DNA from 4 places in the Paenibacillus sp. GCM10012306 genome. Region 1 is predicted to be linked to each of the others. Evidence: riboswitches for the same ligand, from Rfam matches in the RefSeq annotation. Region 1 holds a riboswitch; each other region holds the start of a gene.
What was found. A riboswitch is a leader RNA that binds a small molecule or an ion and turns the genes downstream of it on or off. The one in region 1 is predicted to bind thiamine pyrophosphate.
Positions count from the first base shown of each region.

Region 2: another riboswitch for thiamine pyrophosphate. It lies ahead of ACFORK_RS25230 (thiamine phosphate synthase); the one in region 1 lies ahead of ACFORK_RS21700 (ABC transporter substrate-binding protein).
Region 3: another riboswitch for thiamine pyrophosphate. It lies ahead of ACFORK_RS28975 (ABC transporter ATP-binding protein); the one in region 1 lies ahead of ACFORK_RS21700 (ABC transporter substrate-binding protein).
Region 4: another riboswitch for thiamine pyrophosphate. It lies ahead of thiC (phosphomethylpyrimidine synthase ThiC); the one in region 1 lies ahead of ACFORK_RS21700 (ABC transporter substrate-binding protein).

Region 1 is NZ_JBHRYW010000011.1:39,266-44,495, forward strand. It holds gene ACFORK_RS21685 (pyridoxamine 5'-phosphate oxidase family protein) at 1-272, opposite strand, end outside; gene ACFORK_RS21690 (MFS transporter) at 436-1,650, shown strand; gene ACFORK_RS21695 (hypothetical protein) at 1,726-3,177, shown strand; TPP riboswitch at 3,279-3,390, shown strand; gene ACFORK_RS21700 (ABC transporter substrate-binding protein) at 3,607-4,674, shown strand; gene ACFORK_RS21705 (MTH1187 family thiamine-binding protein) at 4,725-5,018, shown strand; gene ACFORK_RS21710 (ABC transporter permease) at 5,015-5,230, shown strand, end outside.
Region 2 is NZ_JBHRYW010000015.1:17,242-22,471, forward strand. It holds gene ACFORK_RS25220 (ThiF family adenylyltransferase) at 1-632, opposite strand, end outside; gene thiS (sulfur carrier protein ThiS) at 638-841, opposite strand; gene ACFORK_RS25230 (thiamine phosphate synthase) at 846-1,490, opposite strand; TPP riboswitch at 1,619-1,720, opposite strand; gene ACFORK_RS25235 (Rpn family recombination-promoting nuclease/putative transposase) at 1,883-2,743, shown strand; gene ACFORK_RS25240 (ornithine cyclodeaminase family protein) at 3,189-4,193, shown strand; gene ACFORK_RS25245 (threonine ammonia-lyase) at 4,209-5,171, shown strand; tRNA gene ACFORK_RS25250 (tRNA-Pro) at 5,205-5,230, opposite strand, start outside.
Region 3 is NZ_JBHRYW010000026.1:4,808-10,037, forward strand. It holds gene thiD (bifunctional hydroxymethylpyrimidine kinase/phosphomethylpyrimidine kinase) at 1-194, opposite strand, end outside; gene thiM (hydroxyethylthiazole kinase) at 252-1,043, opposite strand; gene ACFORK_RS28965 (ABC transporter substrate-binding protein) at 1,126-2,160, opposite strand; gene ACFORK_RS28970 (ABC transporter permease) at 2,157-2,936, opposite strand; gene ACFORK_RS28975 (ABC transporter ATP-binding protein) at 2,917-3,690, opposite strand; TPP riboswitch at 3,791-3,898, opposite strand; gene ACFORK_RS28980 (hypothetical protein) at 4,046-4,534, shown strand; gene ACFORK_RS28985 (hypothetical protein) at 4,581-4,964, shown strand.
Region 4 is NZ_JBHRYW010000012.1:195,630-200,859, reverse strand. It holds gene ACFORK_RS23245 (acetate--CoA ligase) at 1-542, shown strand, start outside; gene ACFORK_RS23240 (hypothetical protein) at 648-1,232, opposite strand; gene thiC (phosphomethylpyrimidine synthase ThiC) at 1,319-3,112, opposite strand; TPP riboswitch at 3,228-3,334, opposite strand; gene ACFORK_RS23230 (HEAT repeat domain-containing protein) at 3,489-3,926, opposite strand; gene ACFORK_RS23225 (aminoglycoside phosphotransferase family protein) at 4,022-4,951, opposite strand; gene ACFORK_RS23220 (hypothetical protein) at 4,969-5,230, opposite strand, start outside.

The sequences.
Region 1 (5,230 bases):
TCCTTTGTAATGTCTACAGTCGCTTCAATCTCCAGTATATCCTTGCCTCCACCGGTTTCATAACCGAGCAGCAGAAAAGCATTCCGGTTTCCCTTCAGCTCATCTACCTTATGGGTCTTGCGATCCGTTGCCAAATAAATGTTAAGTCCATCGTGAAAGACTGCCATGTAACGCACCTTCGGTTTGTTCCCGTCTTCCACGGTTCCGAAAGAGCCAAACTTGTTGTCATCCAGTGCCTTGATGATGCTCTGTTCCAGGTCGTGGGAATTCATTACTCAAGACATCTCCTTCCTTGGCAAGTGTAAATATAAGTTTATATATCCACATTTCCCAATTAGACTTATGATAATCATTGTACTTAAGATAGTGTACCCGTCCTGAGCACATTGAATCCGACAAGGTCCATAAATTTAACTTGTTAAGGAGTATTTCAACGTGAAAAAATTGATTTGGCTTGGCTGTCTCTCCTACTTTGTAATCGGCTTGGCCCATGTGGTACTGGGCTCTATTCTTCCCGTTCTCTTGGAGCATTATGACCAGAGCTACAGTGCTGGTGGACAACTGATCTTCGCCCAATTTGCCGGCTTCCTGGTCGGTGTGCTGGCTTCTCCCTTCCTGAATCGCCGCTTTGGCAAGCGCGGTGGTATTCTCATTGCCACTGGACTGTTGCTAGTAGCCGAGATCGCCTACACCTTCCTGCCGCCATGGGGCTGGATGTATTTCATTGCTGTTGTCGCAGGCTTTGGCTTTGGCATGGTTGAAGCCGTCATTGGCACGGTCATTATTGCTGCAGTCACAGAAGGTACCGCTGTTGCCATGAGTCGGCTTGAAGTTCTATTCGGTGTCGGCGCATTGCTTATGCCCTTAATCTCCAGCGGACTTATCGTCGCCGGCTGGTGGAAACTAAGCTTCCTGATTGTAGCTGCCTTCTCCCTGATCTCCCTAATCTTCTGGAGCAAGGGCCGATTCGGCAAGCTGCAATCCTTACTGGATGACCGTGCTCCGCGCCGTTCGGTGACGAACGAGGCTTCAGACAATCATACGCCGCGCTTTCCCTACAAGGGAAAGCAATGGTTCATACTCGGAATATTCATTGTTTTCTTCTTTACCTATGTGGGTACGGAAATGAGCCTGGTAAATTTCATGCCCGCCATCTTCATTGCCAAGCTGGGCATGTCTGAATCGGGGGCAGCCCTGACCGTTACCTGCTTCTGGCTAGCGATGTCGATAGGACGATTGTTCGCTGGGGTACTCGCCGAGAAAATATCTTACCGTGTCTATGTTCTGGGCAGCTGCCTGATGACCGTGTTGCTGCTGGCCCTGTTTCCATTCACGGAACATCGTCTTGTTGCCTTTGCCATTATCATTCTGCTGGGCTTGTTCATGTCCGGTCTTTTCTCCATCGCCTTGGTCTTCTCCAGCAAATTAATGCCGGGTACCGAGGAATCCACACCAAGTATTATGATCGCCTCCGGCGGGATTGGCGGAGCACTTCTGCCACTACTTACCGGCTGGTCGATGGATCACCTACAAGTGACGCAAACGGCCGGACTGCTTGCAGCATTGGCTAGTGTTCTCTTCCTGCTCAGCCTTGCTGCCTGGAGAATACGTCCCGGACAGGATTCCGCACAGACAACACCCGGCCATTAAGGCCGGGTAATCATAATTTGCTTTTTGGGGTAATGTAGATTGTGTTGATATCCTGTACATAAGGTGGTACTCATGATGGATATGCTATCTGCCGAACCCCTACTACATACCGCACTGCTCCAGTTTATTTTCCCCTTCTCCATCAAGCAAGGGGCGTCTGCACGACTGATTTCCGAACTGGAGAAGAGCGGATATACTTCTTTTTCTCTCGATAAAAAAGAACTGGAAGACGCTTATTATGGCAATGGATACCGTGTCTCCCACGAAAAGATGGAGCGCACCTATCTGCCTTTCGCAGCCCATGTTCTGTTCCCACAGGATGATGATAAGGATTCTTTCCGACGCTTTTCACGCGTGAATAATTTGACCTGCCGAATGGAAATGTCACAACTGAACGTAGCCTTCCGGGTACTCTCCACAGATCTGTTCATTTGCCCGTTTCAGACCGGTTTTGTAACCCTGCGGGTGCAGATTGAGGAAGAAAAGCTCCCCTTTAGCATCGCCTTGGAATTTGCCGACCGTTTCCGTACCCTTGAGAACGTCAGTGTACAGGATGAACTGATGGTTATTCACAGCGGAGAACGGTCCTTCCGTCAAGTCGAGGATTTTATCTTTAATGGTCTGGCGGATGGGCTGAAGCCGTTCTTAGACCAATCCGAGCTGAACGGGGCTTATTTTGAGACGCTGCCTTTTTTTGTAGATGAACGTATGCTGGTACAAGCCTTTTATGGTCTGGAACCGGATGGAGATACCGATGATATCCCTTTGAACATACGCTTTCGCGCCTCCCAGCTTGATGGGCTGGATGCGGCCAATCGCCCCTACATCAGTGCCAGCGATCCTGGATACATCGAACAATACTGTCAAGAGCATACTTATAACCGTTGGGGTCCCCAAACGTATTATATAACCAATGAACAGACCTTCTGCTGCATCAGCCGGGCTGAACGCTCACTCGCCGTACCGCTTGCCAATCAAATGTACGGGGAATATTATTATGGCCTGCTACTTAATATGTTCCACAAGATCGTCCTGCTGAAACTTGCCAATATGCACTCCCGGCTGCGCATCAATCGGGATAATGATGATATTGAGGATCTGATCTTCTACATCAATAAGTTCTCAGCCAAATTCTATTTTCTGGAGCTGATCTCGGGGTCGCAGGGTCGGGAGATTTTCATCCAGCTCCGCAAAGTTTATGGCAACGATGCGCTGTTCGACGAGGTGAAGCAGACACTGAATGATCTGTTTCAGTATCAGGTGCAGTTCCAGTCGAAACGGCGAGATATGCTGCTGATGATTCTGACCGTCTTCACTGTGGTAAGCGGGATATACGGAATGAATCAGGTGATTGACGATCTGGAGGGCAGTATTCAATGGGGCAAAATGATGGAATATTCCCTCTTCCAGTATTTCGCGCTAGCATTAACCTTCAGCGGTATTGTGATCAGCATTGTCCTGACTGTACGGGAGATCTGGAACAGCATCACGGCCCGCCGCCGGAAAAAAATTAAATATCAGGGGTAGTCGAAGCGCCTTAAGCTGCCAAATGAACAACAAAGCTGCTGGACAACGAAAAGATGGGCGTCTATAATTACACCGTAAGCAAGTAGCATCACCCGTTAACTTCATAGCACCAGGGGGGCTGGAATTGGCCGGCTGAGAGTGTATCCCTCAAGATACTGACCCTTATACCTGATCTGGATAATGCCAGCGTAGGAACCGTAATTGAGCATGGCCGCTTTAGGGCCAATGCCATCCTTGCGCAAAGCCGCGTCCCGTTCATCTTCGGGACGCTTTTTTTATGGTATATTTCCGATTAATGCATTTCATGGGGAATTGAATCGCGCTGCCTGCATTTTAGGTAGCGGGTGACGATGTGAAGACGGGAAATTCGCCGGAATTGACGCAGTCATACTGCTGAGGACCGGTACCATCAAAGGAGAGATAGAAAAAATGGGAGTCAAGAAACTGCTTATGCTGAGCCTGACCTGTTTGCTCGTTATCGCGGTTGCCGGATGCGGTAGCAATAACGGCAACTCTGCCGGAAGCAACAAGGAAGCAGACAAGACAAACACTGGCGCCACTCAGACCGCCGGGGAGTCAGGCACGCCGCAAGAACTGACCAAAATCAAGATCGCGCTCGACTGGACACCGAACACGAACCATACGGGGTTATATGTCGCAAGAGATCTTGGGTACTACAAGGAAGAGGGACTGGATGTTGAAATTGTGCAGCCTGGCGCAGCCGGTGCAGACACGATGGTCACTTCCGGTGAAGCCGCTTTTGGTATCGGGTATCAGGAAGGCCTGACTTTGGCCCGCCTACAGGGCGTACCGCTGGTCTCGCTTGCCGCCATCATTCAGCATAATACGTCTGGTTTTGCGGCTCCGAAGAGCAAGGGCATTACCTCTCCGAAGGATTTTGAAGGAAAAACATATGGAGGCTGGGGTTCCCCGGTGGAAGAAGCAGCACTCAAAGCTATCATGGACCCGGAAGGCGCCGATGTGAAAAAGGTAAAGATCATCAATATGGGCGAAGCCGACTTTTTTACAGCTGTGAAGCGGGATATTGATTTCGCCTGGATTTTCTATGCCTGGACCGGTATTCAAGCTGAACTGCGCGGGGAACCAATCGACATGCTCTATGTAAAGGATTACGCGCCACAGCTCGATTATTACACACCTGTGCTGACCACCAGCGAGAAAGAGATCACCGAGCATCCCGAGATCGTCAAAGCCTTCGTTAAAGCGACCTCCAAAGGCTACAAATACGCCATCGATCATCCAGAGGATGCCGCGAATATTCTGATCAAAGCCGTCCCTGACCTCGATCCGAAACTTGTGATGGCCAGTCAGAAATGGCTCAGTCCAAAATATCAGGATGATGCGCCGCGCTGGGGTGAACAAAAGGCCGAGGTCTGGAAAAACTATGCCGACTGGATGTATGGCCTTAAGCTGCTCGAGAAACCAGTAGATACCAGCAAAGCGTTTACGAATGATTATCTCCCGGCAGCACAGTAAATAAGTGTATTCATATTCAACCATAATAGATTAAGAAAGGATTGATTATATTGGCTAACACACTACTCAGCATTCAGGTTATTCCTAAAACTCCTAACAATGAGGATTCCATCCCTTATGTGGATAAAGCTATCGAGGTTATTCAGAAGTCTGGTGTGAAGCATCAAGTGAACCCGCTCGAAACGACGATGGAAGGCGAACTAAATGACCTGCTAGAAGTCGTGCGCGAGATGCATGAAGCACTAGTCCAAGCCGGCAGCCCGAGCGTTATCTCCCAGATCAAAATCGCCCACAATCCGAACGGAATCAGCATGGACAAACTGACGGAGAAATACCGGCCGTGAGATCGTCCTGGAAGCAGATATGGCCGCCCTTTGTGGCGGTCATCTTCTTTTTGACAGTATGGCAGCTATCCGTATCTTTCTTTGATATTGAAAAATGGATTCTGCCTAGTCCCCGCGATATCGGGCATGAATTCGCAGGCAATCCCGCCGGCATCTGGGAGCATACGCTGGCTACACTGAAGCTGACGCTGATCGGCTTTCCCATTGGTACT
Region 2 (5,230 bases), on a different contig from region 1:
CATTTTAACGCCTCGGCAGTCTGGTAAGCAGCAGTCATCTGTACAGCCGGCTGAATAATACCCACCGAGTCGCAAGTATCCCCTTCGGCGTGAAGCTCGTCAATCAGGCAGTGGAGGCAGGCGCTCTCTCCGGGGACGACCGTCATAGATATACCGCTGCTTCCTGTGCAAGCTCCGTAAATCCAAGGGATACCTGTCTTGGCCGAAATATCGTTAATAATCATTCTGACCTCAAAATTATCGGAGGCATCGAGAATCAAATCGACCCCACGTGCATACTCTACAATCTCATCGGCGGCAGCATCGGCTACAATTCCTTCCACAGTCACATAAGAGTTCACGCTCTGTAGTCTCTGTGCCGCTGCGATTGCTTTGGGTAATCTTTGCTCTGCATCGGCTTCACTGTACAAATTCTGGCGCTGGAGATTGCTCCACTCCACGTAATCCCGGTCGACGATCACTATTTTGCCTACCCCGGCGCGGACCAGCGTCTCGGCAATAGCAGACCCCAGTGCGCCTGCACCCAGAATGAGCACACTGGAGGCGGCTAGTCTTGCTTGACCTTCCGCGCCTATGCCGTGAAAACGTACCTGCCTGCTGTACCGCTCCTGTTCTTCCGTAGTTAGAGTCAATTCGTTCAACCTCCCCCCACAAAATGTACAAACTCTATCCGGTCACCTTCGGACAGCCGGGTGACGCCATATGCGTCCTTGGGCACCACTTCACCGTTTACTTCCACCAGAACTCGCCGCCCTTTCCAGGGTGTCTCTGCCAAAATATCGGCAACAGTAACACAATGCTGTCTTAGTAGGGTGTCTTTTCCATTCAGTTGAACCTGCATATCTTCACCTCCCCTCAAGCCATGCAGTCTGAATGGCTGTGTGGTAAGCTTCTGCTTGTGCCACTGGATCTGCTGCGCTGCTAATGCCAGATAGAATGGCAATCCCCTCTGCACCGCGCCTGATGACTGCTCCGGCATTGTCCGGCTGAATTCCTCCGATGGCAATGACCGGAACCGGGCATCTAGCTGCGGTTTCTTCGAGAATGTCCAGACCACGTGGGGGCAGACCCGGCTTGCTGGCAGATTCATAGACATGGCCAAAAAGGCAATAATCTGCTCCTTCACCCGCCGCGCTGACTGCTTCTTGTGGCGAATGGATGGAGCAGCCGATGCGCATTCCTGGGGCTAAAGGTCGCGCCGAAGTTACACGTAAGCTATGTCCTGCAAGCTGTACACCGCCGGTCCCTGCGGCAAGAGCGACATCCAATCGATCGTTCACAACAATAGCTTCCAGAGGGATGCCTGCTTGGTGCATTTGGGTTACGATTTCGAAAAGCGCTTTGGCTGTAAGCTGTCTATCCCGCAGGTGGAAATAGTCTACATAGGGGAGAACAGCTAGGGAAAGACGCAGCCAATCTGCAAGCGATATTCCTTCCGGGGAGATCAGATGCAGTTCAGGGCCGTTAGCGGCGGGAAATCGTTTTTTCATAAAAGGAATCGCTCCATGTTACGTAATGGTGTTGCACTCCATAAAATCCAACACAAAAAGCCGCCCTCCTGATCGGAAGACGGCTAAGCACGACAACGGAAAACAAGCCATAACAAAAGGCAAGCCCGGACTCTTAACGCGCACTTCCCTACGCTGGTATTAACCAGATCAGGTTCAAAGGGTCCGAATATTGCATTCGTCTCAGCCACGCGGCTCCCCTAGTGTCGGTTCGTATGAGATTGTTAATGTCACTATACACGATTATTCAGGGAGATACAATTGGAAATTGGGAAAATGTTGAATAAGAGTAGACGGATAAAATTCATAGAAATGAGGGCGAAGGTTGTTCTATCTTGGTATAATAAACGATAAGAAGAATGGAGCTAACCGATATGGAATTGCTCGATCCGAGAGTCGATTTTGTGTTCAAACGAATCTTTGGCAGTGAGAATAACAAGGATGTGTTGTTGGCTTTTCTGAACCGTATATTTATTCAGGCTGGAGAACCACCGCTTACCGAGATTATCCTGATGAACCCTTACACCGACAAGGACGATCCGCTCGACAAGCAGTCCATATTCGATGTTTATGCAAAGACAACTGAGGGTAAGCTGATCGATATCGAGATGCAGTTATTCAACAAGTATGATATTGAAAAGCGGACGCTGTTCTATTGGAGCAAACGGTATGCCAGTCAGCTTAAGGAAGGTGAAAAGTACCAGGAGTTGAAGAAGTGTGTGACGATCAACATTCTGAACTATGCTTTCCTGTCAAATGACGAATACCACAGTGTATTTCATCTCCGTGAAGACCGCACTGGAATACAGTTTATTGATGATATCGAGGTGCACTTTTTGGAGCTGCCGAAGCTTGAAGATATGATTCCTTCGAATAGCGGACTAGAAAATTGGCTGCTGTTCCTCAAAGGAGTAGACCCAACCCATTGGGAGGTGCTGAAGATGAATGAACCAGGACTGGAAAAGGCTATGGACACCCTGCAGTACTTAAGCCAGGATTCGGAGGCCCGCCGTTTGTATGAAGCCCGTCAGAAATATCTGCATGACGAAGCGTCAATGATCGAAGGGGCGAAGCAAGCCGGACTTAAAGCTGGTGTTGAGGAAGGAATTAAAGAGGGGATCAAAGAAGGGATCAAAGAGGTTGCCAAGAACATGCTGTCCTTGAATATGGATATCGCTACCATTTCCAAAGCAACTGGATTGTCGGAACAAGAGATTCTTGCGCTGAAAAAGTAGCTAGAGGATTGAAATAGTCAACTCTGTTCCGTGGAAAACTACAGCAAGTTTTATTGTGAATTTAAGAATAATTAGCTATTATATAGCTACAAATAAATACCGTGCTTGTTTTTATCCCCGGGTAAAAACGAAGAAAAGCATTGAGTCTCATTCCCGTTAGGGCCTATTTATTAGGAGGGGTGAGATTCAATGCTTTTTTTAAACCTATATAAGACGAACTTAAGAACCGAACGTAAGGCTCATCGTCACTACGGTGGAATGTTTGGACTTCCGGTCGCTGTTGTCCCCAGATTTCCTCTTTAATACCGCTTCTAGCGGTTGGAATCTGGTGACAAAGGCGATCGCTTCGCTCCTACAGTTCCAAACTTCCCCCTTCACTCCTCTTCGCTTTTCGTTACTTTCTTTTGTTCGGCTTATATAATTCTACTTTCCAGAGGTGCCACGAATGCGAATCTTAAGTGATAAGGATGTTAAAAAAGTATTGAATGTTCAGCAGGTAATTAACCTTGTTGAAGCAGTTTACAGAGCTAGAAGCGATAATAAAACTGAGACATGGCCAACTATTTTCTATGATTTTGATCCAGGCAAGGCAGATATGGACATTAAATCAGGCTACCTCAAGCAAGACAAAGTGTTTGGGCATAAAACAGTTACATGGTTTGCTGATAATGAGGAGAAAAATATTCCGACTTTAATGGGGCTGATTACTGTATTTGATGCGGAATCAGGGCAAGCGTTAGGCGTTACTAACGGTTCTTTCATTACAGGAATACGGACGGGGGCTTCGGGGGCGATCGGAGCCAAATATTTGGCTAGAAAAGAATCTGAGAACCTTTTTGTTGTAGGATCTGGCAACCAAGCTATATATCAAATTGCATGTGCTTTATATGCGCTGCCGAATTTGAAAGTAGTCAGAGTTGCTGCCAGAGATAGAGTGAAATTGAAAAGTTTTGTCGATAGTATACCGCATAGACTTCAAGATGAATTTGGGATGGAAGCCAACGCAATTATCTTTGAAGAAGTAGATGGTTTAGAGGATGCAGTGAAGAATAGTGACATTATCATAACGGTGACGTCTTCAAGAACTCCTATCATCCACATGGAGTGGGTAAAAAAAGGAACGCATATTTCTTGTATCGGTGCAGACATGGCAGGAAAACAGGAACTAGACTCACGCATTTTTTCAGGTGCCAGCATCTTCTTAGATGACAAAGAACACTGTATGCAGGTTGGCGAAATTGAGATTCCTCTTAAACAGGGCATTATTAATGAAAGTGATATAGCTGGTGAGATAGGTGATTTAATTTTAGGAAAAACAACTGGAAGAACGGATAATGAGCAAATCACTATATTTGATGCTACAGGTATGGCGATTTTGGATATCTACGCAGCGAAAATTGCATTACAACGTGCAGAAGAAAATGATCTTGGTGTCGAGTTTAACCTTTAAGGAGAGAATAAGAAAATGACTTTTAGCTATGAAAATGTGAAAAATGCTTATGATCGGATCAAGACTTATTTGAAAAAAACACCACTTGAGGAGTCCTTTTACTTAGGTGATGAAGACAGAAGATATTTTTTCAAGCTTGAGTCTCTACAAAGGGCGAAAAGTTTCAAAATCCGTGGGGCTTTAAACAAAATGATGACGTTAACGGAAGAAGAAAAAAGCTGTGGTGTGGCAGCCATTTCTTCAGGAAACCATGGAAGTGCCGTAAGCTATGCAGCATCCATCTTGGGAGTCAAAAATGTAACTGTAATTGTGCCACAAACAACTCCTCAAAGTAAGATAGATAAAATTAAGTATTTTGGGGCGAATGTAATGCTATTAGGTGGTACTTTTGATGAGGCTCATTCATTAGGTATGAAGTATATTCGTGAGCACGGGTTAACCTATATTGACGCCTACTATAGTGATCCAGAAATCTATGGTGGACAAGGTACCGTTGCCATTGAAATTCTGGAACAGAATAAAGATATTGATACTATAGTAGTTCCGGTAGGCGGTGGAGGTCTTATTACGGGGATCGCGGTTGCGGCGAAATTTATTAAACCATCTATCCGTATTATTGGCGTACAAACAGAGGCTTGTCCTGCAATGTTAAAGTCTTACGAAGACAATGTCTTCTATGAAGAATATCCTAGCGAAGAATCATTGTGTGATGCTCTGCTTGGTGGGGTTGGGAAACTGAGTTATGAGATGGCAAAAGATTATGTTGATGATTTCATAGCCGTTTCAGAAGACTCTATCGCCAAAGCTGTAAGTTTTATAGCCAAAGAAGAGAAATATATTATAGAAGCAGGAAGTGGTACAGCAGTTGCAGCCATTATGGACTACAGAGAAAGAGTTGGAGGAACAAACATTGCGCTTGTTCTAAGCGGAGGCAACATTGATGGGGATGTCTTAACATCTATATTGAGCAAGTATTGATTGTAGTGGCGAACCCGTTAACTGTAAAAGAAATCGAGACGACAGGATTTGAACCTGCG
Region 3 (5,230 bases), on a different contig from region 1:
TCCAGCTGTCTTGCTACAGCTTCCGGGTCAAGGGGATAAACCCCTTGCACGCCCAGTGTATTCTGGGCAGTTATCGCCGTCAGCGCGGACATGCCATATACGCCCAGTTCCTGAAAGGTTTTCAGATCGGCTTGAATCCCAGCACCGCCACCGCTATCTGACCCAGCTATTGTTAGCGCTTGATAGACGCTCATTTAAATGCTCCTTCCGCAAAAACTTTGCCTGATGTATTTGAAACTTTAGTGGTAGAATTAGATTTCTCTAATCAGCGATCGTTCTTGGTAAATGTCTGGCGTAACCAACGAAAGCTGGTTCAGGAACTCGATTTGAAAGCTGCCTGGACCCTGGCCATGTGTCAGCTCCTCGGCAATTTCTGCGGCTACGCCATAGAAAGAAATCGCTTCGGCTGCAGCTTTCAACGGTGAATCGCCACCGACAGCCAGGAAAGCTCCGGTTACGGCACTGAGCAGGCACCCGGTTCCGGTGACTTTGGTTAGAATGGGATGACCGTTGGCAGCGATGTAGGTTGTTGTACCATCGGTAATAACGTCCTCTTTGCCGGTGACGATCACGATGCAGCCCAGCTTGCGCGCAGCCTTTTGGGCTAGCTCCACAGCATCACCGTCACCTGTGCCAGCGTCTACACCCTTGATCGTCCATTGCTCCCCGGCGACATTGGCTACCTCGGCGACATTGCCACGCAGCGCTGTTAGGGAGATTGAATCGACCAGCTTTTGGACGATGTCCGTCCGATATGCGGTTGCCCCGGCACCTACCGGATCAAGCACCACGGGCGTACCATGGGCATTGGCGGATTGTCCAGCCAGAATCATAGACGGGATGACCTGTTCGTTCAGCGTGCCGATATTCAGTACGACAGAAGCGGCCATTTGAGCTACATCGGCAACTTCTTCATAGGAGTCCGCCATGAACGGGGAAGCACCGAGGGCCAACAGCCCGTTGGCCGAAAAATTGGCCACAACAATATTGGTGATATTGTGAATCAGCGGATTTTGCTCCCTTACCTTGGACAAATAAGTCATAGGATTGCCTCCCGAGAAAATTAGATTTGTAACGCGCTATTATAGAACCCGCCCATTGGCATCTTGCCTTACAGATTGCGATCTACAAATTGATAAAAGCCTCTTCCGGCGCTACTTCAGCGGATAGCAGGCCATTTTCCTTCAGCCATTGTTGCACCTTGTTCCAGGAATCCGGGTCCTGATAGCCAAACGGCTCGTTCCCCGGATCCATCAGCGGCAGCAGAATCTCCAGACTTTTCTTCTCGATGTCTTTGTCAAGCGGAGAAGTCTGATCTTCATGCTTGAACAGAAGAGACAGCGCTTTTTCTGGATGCTCCTTGACGAACTTTTGACCTTTGGCGGCGGCGGTCAGAAATTTTTTGAAATAAGCCTGAGAGTTCTGCATTCCTTCTTGGCTGGCTACCAGCACAAGCTCATAATAATCTGGCACCCCGTAATCCGTCGGATTTAGGGAGGTTACCGGATGTCCTTCTTTTTCCAGGATCAGCTGCTCATGATTGATAAAACCGCCGATGATGGCATCCGTTTGCCCTGTGGAGAGGGCCGGAATGAGATTGAAGCCAACATCTACGAGCTGTAAGGATTCTGGATCACCTCCGCTGCTGCGGACCATCGTTTTCACCATGGCTTCATAGAGCGGGATGGAGGAATAGCCTACGGTCTTCCCGGTCAGGTCAGCAGGTGTCTTCACAGAAGAGTTGGCCGGAACCATCAGATGGTTCAAGGGATGTCTGACAATTGCGGCGATGGAGAGGACAGGAATCTGCTCACCCCGTGCCATCAGCACCTGTGGCTGATAACTCAATGCGAGATCGATTTTGTTAGCAGCTACGAGCTTCAACGCATCATTGCTGTCTGCCGGCATTTGAATCTCTACGTCTAGCCCTTCCTCGGCAAAATACCCGTTCTCCTGAGCAGCGTAAAGGAAGGAATGGACAGCATTCGGGTACCAATCCAGCATCAGTGTGAGTTTATGCGGCTTACTTGCTGCTGCCCCGGTTTCGCTTCCAGAGCTTTTAGACTTTACCTTTTCGCCGCAACCGCTCACAAGCAACACTGTCATTGCAAGCAACAGAAGCGGAACAATCTTTTTGAACCTGTGATGTCTAGTAATCATTTGTTGTGAAATCCTCTTTTCTTAAAAATAATCTTCTCAATCATAGCGATAACGAGAAACAAGCCAACGCCCATCGCGGATAGCAAGACCACTGCGGCAAACATTTCTTTGCTCTGCAAGTTCCCTGCCATTCTGCGGCTAAAATAACCGAGCCCTTTGCTGCCACCGAGCCATTCGCCAATCGTTGCCCCAATCACACAGTAGACCATCGACAGCTTGAGGCCGGAAAAGAAAGAGGGCAGCGCCAGCGGAATTCGTGTCTTGAGCAGAATTTGGCGTGTGCTGGCACCCATGGTGCGGAGCAGGTCCTCGTAGGCAGGAATCTTCTGCTGCAGCCCATCATAAGTACCAACTACCACTGGGAAAAAGGCGGTCAGGAACACCACGGCGACCTTGCTCCACAGCGTGTATCCGAACCACATAATGAAGACAGGAGACAGCGCGATCAGCGGAATGGTCTGGCTGATGATAACAAAGGGATACAGTGCCTTTTCCAGCGGACGCCACATATGCATGCCAAGTCCCAGTAAAGTACCGCAGGTGACGGACAAAGCATAGCCAAGCAGTACCTCTTGTAAGGTGGCGGGCAAATGTAGCCCGAATAGTAATTTCCTGTTTTCAACCAGAGCGGTCCCTATGGATAGAGGACCCGGGAGAATGAAGGGGGGCAGGACATCTATCCGCGCCAGCGTCTCCCACAAACCGAGAATAAATAGCAGCAGAAGTAAGAACGGTCCATAATTCCGCCAGCTTGTTCTAAACAGCAGTTTTGTCATACAGTCTGCGCTCCAGTTCAGCCCGCAGCTCTATAAACCGCGGCTCATAATTCATTCGGCAATGCCGGGGCCTCGGCAGATCCACGAGTATTTCCTCTACTTGTCCTTCTGCCCGTCCAGGCAAGAGGTAGATGCGGTCACTGAGCAGCAAAGCTTCTTCCAGATCATGCGTAATGAAGAGAATCGTCTTGTCCAGCTCATCCAAAATCTCCAGTAACCAGCTATGCATTTCTCGTTTGGTCATATGATCGAGTGCCCCAAAGGGCTCGTCTAGCAGCAGTAGGTCGCCCCCCGTAATAAGCGTTCGCAGAAAAGCTACCCGCTGCCGCATTCCGCCTGACAATTCATGGGGGAATGAATTTTCAATGCCAGCCAGACCTAAGCGCTCCAGCAGTTCAATAACCTGACTAGTAACCTGGGCTTTGCTACGGCTGCGCTTGATCTCCCAGGGAAGCAGACAATTCTCCAGTACCGTCCTCCAGGGCAGCAGCAGATCTTGCTGGGGCATGTAAGCGACCTGGCCTAACCGCTTGGCGGTAGCCGAAACTCCGTGAAGATGTAGCTCTCCGCTGCTCGGCTCCAGCAATCCGGCGATAATTTTGAAAAGCGTGCTTTTACCACATCCACTGGTCCCGACAACGGAAACGAATTCACCTTGGTGAACCGTAAGGGAGATGTCTGTCAGTACCGGTGCCAATGCAGATTTGGCGTAGGCGTAGGATAAATTGTGCACAGAGATGATTTCCGTAATCACCGTAACCTCCTTAGCACGATAAAAAAAGACCCCTTTATCTCCCGGCGGAAATAAAGGGGTCTAAAATTTAAGTTTGCAAAAAGAAGAGCCATGCAATACCCGAATTTCAGTTCCACTTCCCTCCGCTGGTATGATCCAGATCAGGTTCCAAGGGTCCGAAGCTTACCGCTTTCGTCTCAGCCAAATACAGGCTCCCCTAGTGAAAAAAGGTTTTATCGCTATCAAGTTTCATAATTCGGATATAAATATACCATATTTTATAGTATTGTAAATAGCAGGGGCTGTTTTTGTTAAAATCAGTGTGCCTAAAAATTAAGAACCAGTGTATTCAATCCATTCAACTAAGGTGATCTCATTGGAATTAGACAAAGCAATCTGTAGCAGTATCGGGAATTATGAAAATGCGCTAACCAAAGGGAAGAAATATGAAATACTAGCTGAAAAAGAAGAAAAAATTAGGATCGTCGGAGACCACGGAAGAAGCGTTTGGATTGATAAGTACTACTTTAATTTTACTGACGAAGAAGTGCATATATTGACTGATTGGAAATTCGATGATGACCTTGAAACAATGGAATTCATTGAAATTACATTAACATTTAATGATCGAGTAAAACGTTGGTGCATCATTACAACACCGGATAAATTAAAGCAGCATTTTGCTAGACAAGCAGCACTAGAATTACCAGGAATTCATATAGGACACTTGATAATAGTGCAAACGATAGATGTTGATACTGTTAATGCTTTTTTGCGAGAAATGGATGACCAAGGGGAATTACTTAATGCGTCATTACCACTAGATGAAGTATCAGAAGACGAAGATGTCTCCGGGCTATCCTAAAATACTAGTAGCATGACAAGAACGCTAAAATAAAAGGAGTGACAAGATGAAAGAAAGGACTGCGAAAACAAAATTACAAATAGTTATGTTTATGTCGTTAATGTTTATTATCATTTCATTGATGCAGTTATTCGCAAGTATCTTATTAGAGAGACCAACTTGGGTGTTGATTGTACAATTCTTTCCGATCCCAATATTTGTTGTTATAGCAATTGTGATAATTTTAGACTTAGCGAAGCAAGGTTTTATGATATTTCAAGGTCAATTGGTCAATAGAAGAGGTAATATAGTTATTGTAAAAACATCTGATGGAAGAGAAATGAAGTTCAAAATAACTACTGATCAAATGAAAGAAATACAAAACGATAAGGATATTGAAATACGGTACTATAAGAGAACAAAAGCAGTGATAAATATAACAAATGTCTAGCGTGAATAAGAGGTTTTAGACCTCCAGAGGGAGTAATAAAGTGCAAATAGTATCTGAAGAGGGGAATTGGAACGATTAATAATTAACGACAAATAATAGGTGGAGAAAATATTACAAGAGATGACTTCTTAGGTGAAACAGGGTGGTACAAGCTGATTTTATAAGATAGTACCTGGCAGCGTCGCGGCCGGAACTGAGAATTTAATACAATTGTTCGAAGGAAAATAGAAAGTTATCCATAGTTTACTTAGCACATAGAAACCTCC
Region 4 (5,230 bases), on a different contig from region 1:
CGCCGGGCCTCGTGGAGGTCATTGACGAGGATGGTATCCCACTGCCGGCTGGCGTTGTTGGGGATATTGCCGTGCATCTCAGCATGCCGGCCTTGTTCAAAACCTACTACAAGGACCCTGAACGCAAGTCCAACGCCTCGCATGGCGAGTACTTCGTCACCGGAGACCGGGCGCGCAAGGACGAGGACGGATATTTCTGGTTCGAGGGCCGTGGCGATGACATTATCATCAGCTCAGGCTATACGATTGGCCCTTTTGAAGTAGAGGATGCGCTTATGAAACATGCCGCTGTCAAGGAATGTGCCGTTGTCGCCAGTCCTGATGAGATTCGCGGCCATGTAGTCAAAGCCTTTGTCGTGCTCAAGGATGAATATGAGGGCGCAGCCGAACTGGTTAAGGAACTCCAGACCCATGTCAAGGAGATCACTGCCCCTTATAAATATCCACGTAAAATCGAGTTTGTCGCTGACCTCCCCAAGACAGCCTCAGGTAAAATCCGGCGGGTGGAACTGCGCCAGCAGGAGCAGCGCGCTGCGGAGTAAGCGAGAATATCGGTATGATAGTTCGAGCTAATCATCATAGAAAAAGCAGCCCCCAATCGGGCTGCTTTTTCTATGTAAACACACAGGAAGATTACTAGTCCTCCGCTACTCCGACCAATAGGAGGCTTCCGGATTCATTTCCGCGCCTACTTCGCCTTCCTTAATCAGATCGCAGTCCAGATAACCGTCTTCGTCCAAGAAGTACACTTCTTGACGGTAAAACTCGCTAAGCGTCTCCAGGAACTTCGCAGGAGAATCATACATTACCACTAAATCGCCGAAGTCATGGAGCAGATCACAAATCCGTTCCGTACCGTCCGCAGACCGATAGTAGCAGATGAAATCACTGCCATAGTTAGTCAGGATGGGCAGGACGGTCCCTTCAACGGGATGGCCTTTCTCTGCCAAAATCCCCGCCAGTACTTGCATCTCCTGCTCATATTCATCCCGATGAATCAGGCGATACCCCGGCACAAACTCAATCAGATTTGGTTCTTCCTCCTCACGGTTTGTGCCTGACACCGTATTGTATATAGCCGCTAGCAGCTCTGGGATTTCCGGCACGATTGCCGCCATTTGGTCGTCTTTTCCCCCATGTCCTGTTCCCAGGCTGGCAGAGTATCCAGGCCGCAGACTGTCCGACAGTTGAAGGTAATCTTGAAACAATTGCGTTAAATTTTGAACTGACATGTCTTCATCCTTTGCATCTGTAAGGTAGTATTATCTACTCTCTATTATCCCCAATGCGCTTGCCGATGCAACTCCTGACGTTACCTCTATTGATATATCTGGCTGCCGCCCCCTCTGAACTCAGCAGATTTCTCGCGCATCCCAGCAACGATGGCCTCCTGCTCCTGTATGGGTTCATCCTGCACTCTTCCAGAGTTGCGAATATCGTGAGAAATACGCATACTGCAGAACTTCGGGCCGCACATGGAGCAGAAATGGGCTGTCTTGGCACCTTCTGCTGGCAGCGTCTCATCATGGTACTCCAGTGCCCGCTCAGGATCGAGCGACAGATGGAATTGATCCCGCCAGCGGAATTCAAAGCGTGCTTTGGACAACGCGTTATCCCGCTCTTGGGCACCCGGATGGCCTTTGGCCAAATCTGCGGCGTGGGCAGCAATTTTGTAGGCAATCACACCTTCACGCACGTCGTTCTTGTTCGGCAGTCCCAAATGCTCCTTGGGCGTAACGTAGCATAACATCGCCGTCCCGAACCAGCCGATCATGGCTGCCCCGATAGCGGAAGTAATATGGTCATAGCCCGGCGCAATGTCCGTGGTTAAGGGTCCCAGCGTATAAAATGGCGCTCCATGACAATGCTCAAGCTGCTTGTCCATATTCTCCTTGATTAGATGCATCGGCACATGGCCCGGCCCCTCTACCATGACCTGAACATCATGCTTCCAAGCTAGTGTCGTCAGTTCACCCAGCGTCTCCAGCTCCGCGAACTGGGCCTCGTCATTGGCATCAGCGATAGATCCCGGCCGCAGCCCGTCTCCCAGAGAGAAGGCGACATCATAGGCTTTCATAATCTCACAGATATCCTCGAAATGCGTGTAGAGGAAGTTCTCCTGATGATGAGCCAGACACCAGGCCGCCATAATCGACCCACCACGGGAGACAATGCCCGTCATTCGTCCGGCTGTCAGGGGGATGTAACGAAGCAGCACCCCAGCATGAATTGTAAAATAATCCACTCCCTGTTCCGCCTGCTCAATCAGCGTATCACGGTAAACTTCCCATGTCAGATCCTCTGCTTTTCCATTCACCTTTTCGAGAGCCTGATAGATCGGCACAGTACCGATCGGCACGGGAGAATTGCGGATAATCCATTCCCGGGTATGATGAATATTTTTGCCCGTAGAGAGATCCATAATGTTGTCAGCACCCCAGCGGGTGGCCCACCTCATCTTCTCCACTTCTTCCTCAATGGAAGAGGATACAGCAGAGTTTCCGATATTCGCGTTGATCTTCACAAGGAAGTTGCGCCCAATAATCATCGACTCACTCTCAGGGTGATTAATATTAGCTGGAATAATGGCGCGTCCACTCGCTACCTCATCCCTAACGAATTCAGGACTTACATTTTCTCGGATGGATATAAACTCCATCTCGGAAGTGATGATACCTTTTCGCGCGTAGTGCAGCTGCGTAACATTCCGGCCAGCTTTTGCTCGAAGCGGACGTCGCTGCAATCCTGGGAACGCCTCCACGGCCGATTTTCCCATCGCATGTCCGTTATCTTCTGGTTTAAGCGTCCGTCCCTGATACCATTCGGCATCCCCACGCTGCTCAATCCAGGACTTACGGTGAGGCGGCAGCCCCTGGCGAATGTCATTCTCAATGTCACTGTCTGTATAGGGTCCGCTAGTATCATAGACACGCACAGGGACGTTCTCCTCTTCGCCAGCAACCCCTTCGGTCCGTCTGAGCTTAATCTCCCGCATAGGTACCCGGATATCGGGATGTTGCCCTTCCACATACACTTTGCGACTACCCGGAAAAGCTGAAAGGTCCACCTTATCATACTCTCGTTTCTTGTCCTGCTCGTGTTCATGTGCCATCTTATGCATCCTCCTGTACTATGGGATATAAATAAGACAAGCGCCAAAAAAGCCGCTCCACATGGAGCGGCTTTATCCATGAACAACCAGAAAAATAGACCTGGCTATACAGAAAAAAGTTCCGTCTCCACTTTCCTACGCTGGTATGATCCAGATCAGGTTCAAGGGTCCAGGAATGCAATTTTCCCGTCTCAGCCTATTCAGGCTCCCCTAGTGGTTATCTTATCTAATTAGTTATAAGTTAACGGTATAATTGGAATTCGTCAACACCCTCTGCAGCTTTAGGGTTGGATGTGTTGTGTTAAGAACAGACAACAAGCAGAGGGTAACGCCGAAAAACCCTCTCTGATCAGAGAGGGCTCATTCCTGTGTAGAACTATTTAGCCGATTGCCATTTGCTCTCCAGCCATTGATCAAATTCGGCGCCTTTTTCACCTTCGTAAGCGTCGTAGATGTCGATTCTCATCTTCTTGAACTTCTCTTTGAAGTCCTCATATGAGTGGTCTTTCGGCAGACTCTTCTTGATTCTCAGTAGAATCTTGGACAAACCCTTAAATAGTTCAGGTTTGTTTTTGGACGGCTCTTGCACCTCTTCGCCAAAAGCCACTAATGCACGGTAAGCCGCCTCTTGTACGGTATATACAGGATCGTTCTCCACCAGACGCTTCAAAATATCAATAACCTGCTTATGCGGTGTACGGCCAAGCTCTTCTACTGCCGCCAAACGGGCTTTCCAATCCGCGGAACGACCCGCTTCCTTTTTTAACTGCTCATAATTTTCCGGCAGCTCTTGCTGCACTTCTTCGTTGTTCAAAAGTCACAATTCCCTTCTATAATCAATCTGTACCAATTCTACCGTACCGCTATCCCCAATATCAATCTTTTGGACAAACAAATAATAATCCCGTCTTACAGCTCCCCGGCTCTTCCTTCCGCATACCAATGCGGGATCAGCCTTTGAAAGTGATCATAGTCCGTGAACGCCATCCGGCAGCGCGCCTGCATCCCCTCAATATCAGCACTTCCGAATGGAATCGCCCACTGGATCGAAAATATAGAAGTATAGGCCACATACACTGCGAGTCTGACCCAGAAATCCTGAGGAGGAGGCCCATCGAAGTAACCATCCAATTTTCCACGTGTAAAAGCAACGCTATGCTCTCGGTCAAATGCTTGCAGCTTGTAAAATTCTTCAGCATAATCCCCGTTATCCCAACGATTGAAATCGATGATACCAATCCGGCCCTCACTTGTGTAAATATGATTACCGATGTGGAAATCGCCGTGCTGATATACTTTTTTCACTTGCGAAATCGCCCCGATATTCTCCCTCACAAAAGCAATCGCCATCTTATCACCTTCAACCCTGAAGGGACAGCCTTGCTCATACTCCTGTACCCGCTGTAATATCTTGGCCTGCATCCGACTTTCCCAATCTGCAAGATCACAGTTGTTCGAAATCGTATGAATCTGCTTGAGTATCCTCCCGGCTTCAACCCCAAGTGCATACTGTTCTTCTTCTGCCACAGAGAGCAGACAGTCCTCCAGCGGCTGGCCCTCCACCCAAGTCAAAAGCATATATGTACTGCGCTCCGCACCTTCACCCCACGCGCCGAAATCCACCGCCCGTGACATTGGAAAGTCGAGCTTATTGACCCGCTGAATCATTTCATACTCTGCTTGCTTCTGTGCATGATTCTTCCCGTCCGATACCCGCAGCAGAAGCTTGCGGCCGCCGGTGTCCTCGATATAATACTTTTTATCATTAGACCAGCCCTTGAGGACAGGCTCTATCTTCGTCCAGGCGCTCGCGCCGGGAATACCCAATAACCGCTCCACCTGCATCCCTCCTGTATCTACGTAGGAAGCTTCACCACAATATACCCTTTCTCTTGCAAGTCAAATCCCTGCTCCAAGCTAAATGTGGAGAGATCAATTACGCGGTCATGCTTCTTGTTGCGCGGCTCACCCTCCTCGTCCGCCCAGCAGCTGTACAGCTCGAATACTGAACCAGACACGCCGAAATCCTGCATCAGCTTGAACAATTCCCGGCAGCATTTGAGTGAGGCGTTCTCCGAATCAGGACGAGTCTCCTGATCTGCTGGTTTTACCGTGAAA